Microlunatus soli: one gene and its partner. The protein of the gene in region 1 interacts with the protein of each later gene in a pairwise test. Links are inferred from orthologs where the notes say so. Each region holds a gene or a part of one and is shown in the gene's direction. Other genes may lie near its edges. The genes, in order: BLU38_RS11445 and BLU38_RS10315.

Region 1 (3,266 bases):
TTCCAACGGGTGCAGGCATCCGGGGCGAAGGTCCTGCGGGAGCCGACCGACACCGACTACGGCAACCACGAATTCTCCTGCGCCGACCCGGAGGGAAACCTGTGGTCCTTCGGGACCTATCGCGGAGAGCCGCCGACCGGTTCCTGATCGAACGGCTCAGTGCATCTCGTTCAGCCGGGTCCAGAACGCCGACCGCAGCGTCCGACGGATCGGCTGCAGGTCGGTGCTCGGCTCGCCGATCCTGCTGGCGCAGTCCTTGAGCAACACCACATCGAGATGGCGTGGCAACACCGGCTCGTCGGACTTGATCTCCTCCAGTTGCGCTTCGGTGGTCGTCTCGAACAGCTTCTCGGCCACGATCCGGCCGACTTCGTCGGCGGCCTGCAACAGCTCGGCGGTCACCACGGTCGTCCGCTGGGCGATCGCCGACGTGTCGGTGCTGCCCGAGCCGTCCGGAGTCTGCCCGTTCCCGTTCGTCCGGCCCGCGGCCGGTGTGATCGGGTGACTGCGGGCCAGGACGCTCGGATCGGGGCGGGACACGGCGCCGGGGCCGACCGTCGCCGGCGTCGGAGCCGCGGACCGGGTCGGATGGAAATGCTCGGAGATCAACGAGGTGGGCAACCGCAGCAGGCCGTCGACCTGGAGTGCCAGCTGTTCGGCGACCGACATCACCCCGAGTCGATGATCGGCGTCCTCGATGCCGACCAGCTTGACCTTCATCCCGAGATCCTGAGCGGCCTCGATCGCCTCGGTCAGGTCGTCGTCACCGGTCAGCAGGTAGGCGGTGCAGGCGGCCCGGTTCCGCGCAACACCGATCAGGTCCAGGGCGAGTCGGAGGTCGACGCCCTTCTGGCTCCCGCTGACGCCGATCCGGCCCAACCGGACCTTGACGTCGGGCAGCAGCGCGATCTGTTTGTGCTGTGGGGTGAAGGCGGCGTCGGGCGTTGCGTCGTACCAGTAGATCCGCAACGGATCCAGCCCGCAGTCGGCCGCGACCTGTTCGACGATCGCGGTGATCAACGGCCCGACCTCGACCGTCGTCGCCGAGCGCAGCGACGTCCCGGACACCCGGGTGCCGCCCGCTCCGAGCAGAAATCCGGCATCGACAAAGATCGCGCAGCGTCCGTCCATGCCAGCCGACCCTACAGAGCTTCGGGTCGGTCGGCGTTCATCCGGCGCGGTTGGCTCCGAGTACGGTGTGTCGGGTGACGCAGGCTGCTCCCGATCCCTCCTCGATCGCCAACCCGTTCCGGCCGGATGTCTGGGAACCCGTTGCCGGTTTCGACTTCACCGACATCAGCTATCACCGTGCCAAGGCCGCGCCGGTGGTGCGGATCGCCTTCGACCGGCCCGAGGTGCGCAACGCCTTCCGGCCGCACACCGTTGACGAGTTGGCCACCGCTCTTGATCATGCTCGGACTTCCTCCGACGTCGGAGCGGTGTTGTTGACCGGCAACGGCCCGTCACCGAAGGACGGCGGTTGGGCGTTCTGCAGCGGCGGCGATCAGCGGATCCGAGGCCGGGCGGGTTACCAGTACGCCGACGGCGAGACCGCCGAGGAGGTCGACCCGGCCAAGCTCGGACGACTGCACATCCTGGAAGTGCAGCGGATGATCAGATTCATGCCCAAGGTGGTGATCGCGCTGGTCAGTGGCTGGGCGGCCGGCGGCGGACACAGCCTGCATGTGGTCTGTGATCTGACCCTGGCCAGCGCCGAACATGCCCGGTTCAAGCAGACCGATGCCGACGTCGGTTCCTTCGACGGCGGTTTCGGCTCGGCCTATCTGGCCCGACAGGTGGGGCAGAAACGAGCCCGGGAGATCTTCTTCCTCGGGCGTGCCTATGACGCCGAGGAAGGCAAGCAGCTGGGCATGGTGAACGAGGTCGTCCCGCATGCCGATCTGGAGCAGGTCGGCCTGGAATGGGGCAAGATCATCTGCCAGAAGAGCCCGACGGCGCAACGAATGCTGAAATTCGCCTTCAACGCCATCGACGACGGCCTGGTCGGCCAACAGGTGTTCGCGGGCGAGACGACCCGGTTGGCCTACATGACCGACGAAGCGGTCGAGGGACGCAACGCGTTCCTGGAGAAGCGCGACCCCGACTGGACCGAGTTTCCCTACTATTACTGAGCCCGAATCCACCGACGTGCGGCTACTGCGCGACGGTGGATTCAGGCTGAACGATCGGCTCACCGCCGAACGACTTACGGTAGGCCAGCGGTGACAGTCCGTAGGTGATCTTGAGGTGATGGCGCAGTGACGCCGGTGAACCGAGTCCGGAGCTCGTCGCCACCCGTTCGATCGGCAGGTCGGTGGTCTCCAGCAGCTCCGCAGCCCGTGCGACCCGCTGTCGGATCAACCATTCGCCGGGCGTCTGCCCGGTCTCGATCCGGAAGCGTCGGGTGAAGGTCCGAACGCTCATCGACGCCTGCCGGGCCATCTCGGCCAGCGCGATCGGACGATCGAGGTTCTCCAACATCCACGCCCTGACCGACGCGGTACCGCCACGGACCACGTCCGGCAGCGGTGCCTCGATGAACTGCGCCTGGCCGCCGTCCCGCCACGCCGGCACGACCAGATGGCGGGCCACCGCGTTGGCCACCGCCGCGCCGTGGTCCCGGCGCAGCACATGCAGACAGAGATCGATGCCGGCGGCCAGCCCGGCCGAGGTCAGGACGTCACCGTCGTCGATGAACAACGCGCTCGGGTCGACCCGGACGTCGGGATGCTCGGCCGCCAGCTGGGCCGAGCTGGCCCAATGGGTCGTCGCCGGCCGGTGGCGGAGCCGACCGGCCGCGGCCAGCGCGAACGCACCGGTGCAGATCGACATCCAGCGTGCCCGGTCCGGCACCAGGTCGAGTGCCGCCGCGGTGGCGTCGTCGAGTCGACCGGCGTCGCGGATCACCGGATTCCGGGTGCCGGGGATGACCACGGTGTCGGCCGATGCCAGCGCCGACGCCGGTGCGCTGGGCGTGATTCCGTAGCCGAGCGTGCTGGCGGCCGTGCTGTCGTCCGGGGTCACCAACGACACCCGGTACAGCCGCTGCCCGGCGGCATCGACGGCGGTGCTGAAGGCCTGCACCGGGATCGTGGCGTCGAAGCCGATCACCGGTGGGATGGCCAGGACGACGACGTGATGGCGACCGTGGTCGGGTGGCGTCGGCGCGGATACGGACGGCATGGCCAGATTCTGTCACGGATTGGCGATCTGGCCACTGGTCTGTCGGATCCGGGTCCGACAGGATTGCTCGACGTGGAGCCCAA
Region 2 (3,317 bases), 260 kb from region 1 along the record:
GATCCCTTCACTTGCAGGGGATCCAGAACTTGTCCCCACAAATTTCTCAATCTTCCGACGGCGCATCGAGCGGACCCTTAGCCTTGTCGCATACGGACAAGTCGGGGGGCTTGTACAAGTTTGTCTGTGGCCGCGCTCTGGACGCGCGACGCTCGGGCTGGGTTGACGCCTGGGTCCGGTTTCGCACGTCCAGGCGCACCTCCCGACGAGCAACAACGTGGGTTCGGGTCTATCGGGAGGAAGTCTGTGAACCAGCGTCTCTGCGTGGCCGTGGTCGGGGCCGGGTATTGGGGTCCCAACCTGGCGCGCAACTTCAGATCAAGCCCCGATTGGGAACTCTCGACGATCTGCGATCTCGACTCCGAACGCGCGCAGCGGGTCGCCGATGCCGTCGGCGGCGTACCGGTCACCACCAGCCTGGACGACGTCCTCGCCGACCCGACTGTCGACGCGATCGCGGTGGCCACTCCGGCTCGGACCCACCATGCCGTCGTGATGTCGGCTTTACGGGCCGGCAAGCACGTGATGGTGGAGAAACCGCTGGCCGACCAACGCGGGCGCGGCGTCGACATGGTCCGCGAGGCCGAGCGGCGGGGCTTGACGCTGATGGCCGACCACACCTACTGCTACACCCCAGCGGTCCTCAAGATCAGGGAACTGGTCCAGGAGGGCTTCCTGGGCGACATCCTCTTCGTAGACAGCGTTCGGATCAACCTTGGCCTGATCCAACCCGACGTCGACGTCTTCTGGGACCTCGCGCCGCACGACCTGTCGATCTTGGACTTCGTCCTGCCGAACGGGCTGGACGCGGCGACGGTCGCGGCCCACGGCGCAGATCCGTTGCGGACCGGCAAGTCCTGTGTCGGCTACCTCAGCCTGCCGCTGGCCGGCGGCGCGATGGCGCACATCCACGTCAACTGGCTGAGCCCGACCAAGATCAGGCAGATGGTCATCGGCGGCACCCGCCGGACCCTGGTCTGGGACGACCTCAACCCACAGCAACGGGTGAGCGTCTACGACCGAGGTGTCGACCTCGCCCTACAGTCAAAGGGATCCGCCGACAGCACGGCCTCCAACATCTCCTATCGACTGGGTGACACCTGGGCGCCCGCGCTGCCCGAGACCGAGGCGCTCGCCGGTGTTGTGAGCGAGTTTGCGATCTCGATCCGGGACAGCCGACCGGCGCGCACCAGCGGCGAGTCCGGACTCCGGGTGCTGTCGGTGCTCGAGGCCGCCAGCGCCAGCCTGCGCTGCTCGGGCGCACCCTCGCCGATCGCCAGCACGGAGGCGATCGAACCGATCCTGGCAGGAGCAGAAGCATGAGTGACCTGGAGGCAGCCGAGGTGCTGGTCACCGGCGGAGCCGGGACGATCGGATCCACCCTGGTCGATCAACTGTTGGACGCCGGCGTCGCGCACATCGACGTGCTGGACAACCTCGTCCGGGGCCGAGTGGCCAACCTCGACGATGCCTTGGTGTCGGGCAAGGTCAACCTCTATCGCGGCGACATCGGCGATCGTGATCTCGTCCATGATCTGACCAAGGGCAAGGACCTGGTGTTCCATCAGGCCGCGATCCGGATCACCCAGTGTGCCGAGGAGCCGCGGTTGGCCCTGCAGGTGCTGGTCGACGGGACCTTCAACGTGGTCGAGGCCGCTGCCGATCACAAGATCAACAAACTGGTCGCCGCGTCGAGCGCATCGGTCTACGGGATGGCCGAACAGTTCCCCACCTCGGAGCGACATCATCACCACAACAACGACACGATGTACGGCGCGTCGAAGTCGTTCAACGAAGGCCTGATCCGCAGCTTCCGGGCGATGCGTGGACTGGACTATGTCCTCTTGCGCTACTTCAACGTCTACGGGCCGCGGATGGATGTTCACGGCCTGTACACCGAGGTGCTGGTGCGGTGGATGGAACGGATCGCCGACGGCAAACCGCCGTTGATCTTCGGCGACGGTCAGCAGACGATGGATTTCGTCTGCGTGCCCGACATCGCTCGGGCCAACGTACTGGCGGCCGGCAGCGACGTGGTCGAAGGTGTCTACAACATCGCCAGCGGCGAGGAGACCAGTCTGCTCGGACTGGCCGAGGCGCTGTTGAAGGTGATGGACTCCGATCTCGGTGTCGAGTTCGGACCCGAGCGGGCGGTGAACAATGTCGTACGACGGCTCGCCGACACCACGGCAGCCCGTCGCGATCTGCACTTCGAGGCACGGATCGGGCTGCAGGAAGGCCTGGCCCGACTGGTCGACTGGTGGCGGCCACTCCGGGCGGAGATCGCTGCGCAACGAACGGCCGTACCGGCATGACGACGGCCGCCGAGGCGTTGCCGCGGATCAACGTCATGAAGCCGTGGCTCGGTGAGGATGAGGTCGCGGCCGTCACCGAGGTGCTGCAGTCCGGTTGGGTCGCCCAGGGCCCACGGGTGGCGGAGTTCGAGCGTGCGTTCGCCGAGGCCATGCAGGCCACCGACGCTGTCGCCACGTCCAGCTGCACCAACGCGCTGCAGGTGGCGTTGCTGGTCGCCGGTGTCGGTGCAGGCGACGACGTCGTCGTCCCGTCCTTATCGTTCATCGCGACGGCCAACGCGCCGACCTACGTCGGCGCCCGTCCGGTGTTTGCCGACGTCGACGCTGCAACCGGCAACGTGACTGTCGACACTCTGCAGGCAGCCGTCACCGATGCCACCCGAGCAGTGATCGTCGTCGATCAGGGTGGAATCCCTGTTGATCTTGATCCGATCCGTGCGATCTGCGATCCGCGCGGGATCGTCGTGATCGAGGACGCGGCGTGCGCGGCCGGGTCGACCTACCACGGGCGGCCTGTCGGATCGGGCGCGGAGATCGCGGCCTGGTCGTTCCATCCGCGCAAGATCTTGACCACCGGTGAGGGGGGCATGATCACCACCAGCCGCCCGGACTGGGCGATCCGAGCGCGTCGGCTGCGGGAGCACGCGATGAGTGCCTCGGCCGCAGACCGTCACGCCGACCTGGTGTCACCGCCGGAGGAGTTCGGCGAGGTCGGCTTCAACTTCCGGATGACCGATCTGCAGGCGGCGGTCGGACTGGTGCAACTGGCCAAACTGCCCGACGCCGTGCAACGGCGCCGCCAGAATGCGGCCTACTACCGGCAGCAGCTGACCGACGTCCGCGGGATCCGACTGGTCGACGACCCGGCCTGCGGCACCGCGAACTTCCAATCCCTGTGGCTGGAGGTCGACGCCGACTACCCGTTGGACCGGGAGGGCCTGCTGCTCGCGTTGGCCGAAGTGGGCATCTCCGCGCGGCGCGGGATCATGGCCGCGCATCGGC

What was found.
Region 2: the proteins of BLU38_RS11445 (region 1) and BLU38_RS10315 interact in binary tests that used the Escherichia coli proteins (3 or more experiments, as listed by UniProt). The link is inferred for Microlunatus soli from one-to-one orthologs.

The regions. Positions count from the first base shown.
Region 1 is NZ_LT629772.1:2,473,666-2,476,931, reverse strand. What follows is about bases 220-3,168. They hold BLU38_RS11445 (1,4-dihydroxy-2-naphthoyl-CoA synthase), read left to right. Parts: upstream 220-1,205; coding sequence 1,206-2,132; downstream 2,133-3,168. Other genes in these bases: BLU38_RS11440 (GlxA family transcriptional regulator), read right to left, coding at 2,155-3,168; BLU38_RS11450 (NYN domain-containing protein), read right to left, coding at 220-1,131. Also shown: BLU38_RS11455 (VOC family protein), read left to right, coding at 1-147; more of BLU38_RS11450, read right to left, coding at 157-219; more of BLU38_RS11440, read right to left, coding at 3,169-3,183; BLU38_RS11435 (MFS transporter), read left to right, coding at 3,256-3,266. UniProt on the Escherichia coli protein: Converts o-succinylbenzoyl-CoA (OSB-CoA) to 1,4-dihydroxy-2-naphthoyl-CoA (DHNA-CoA).
Region 2 is NZ_LT629772.1:2,209,364-2,212,680, forward strand. Bases 318-3,317 are described here. They hold BLU38_RS10315 (NAD-dependent epimerase/dehydratase family protein), read left to right. Parts: upstream 318-1,319; coding sequence 1,320-2,315; downstream 2,316-3,317. Other genes in these bases: BLU38_RS10310 (Gfo/Idh/MocA family protein), read left to right, coding at 318-1,323; BLU38_RS10320 (DegT/DnrJ/EryC1/StrS family aminotransferase), read left to right, coding at 2,312-3,317. Also shown: more of BLU38_RS10310, read left to right, coding at 247-317. UniProt on the Escherichia coli protein: Catalyzes the interconversion between ADP-D-glycero-beta-D-manno-heptose and ADP-L-glycero-beta-D-manno-heptose via an epimerization at carbon 6 of the heptose.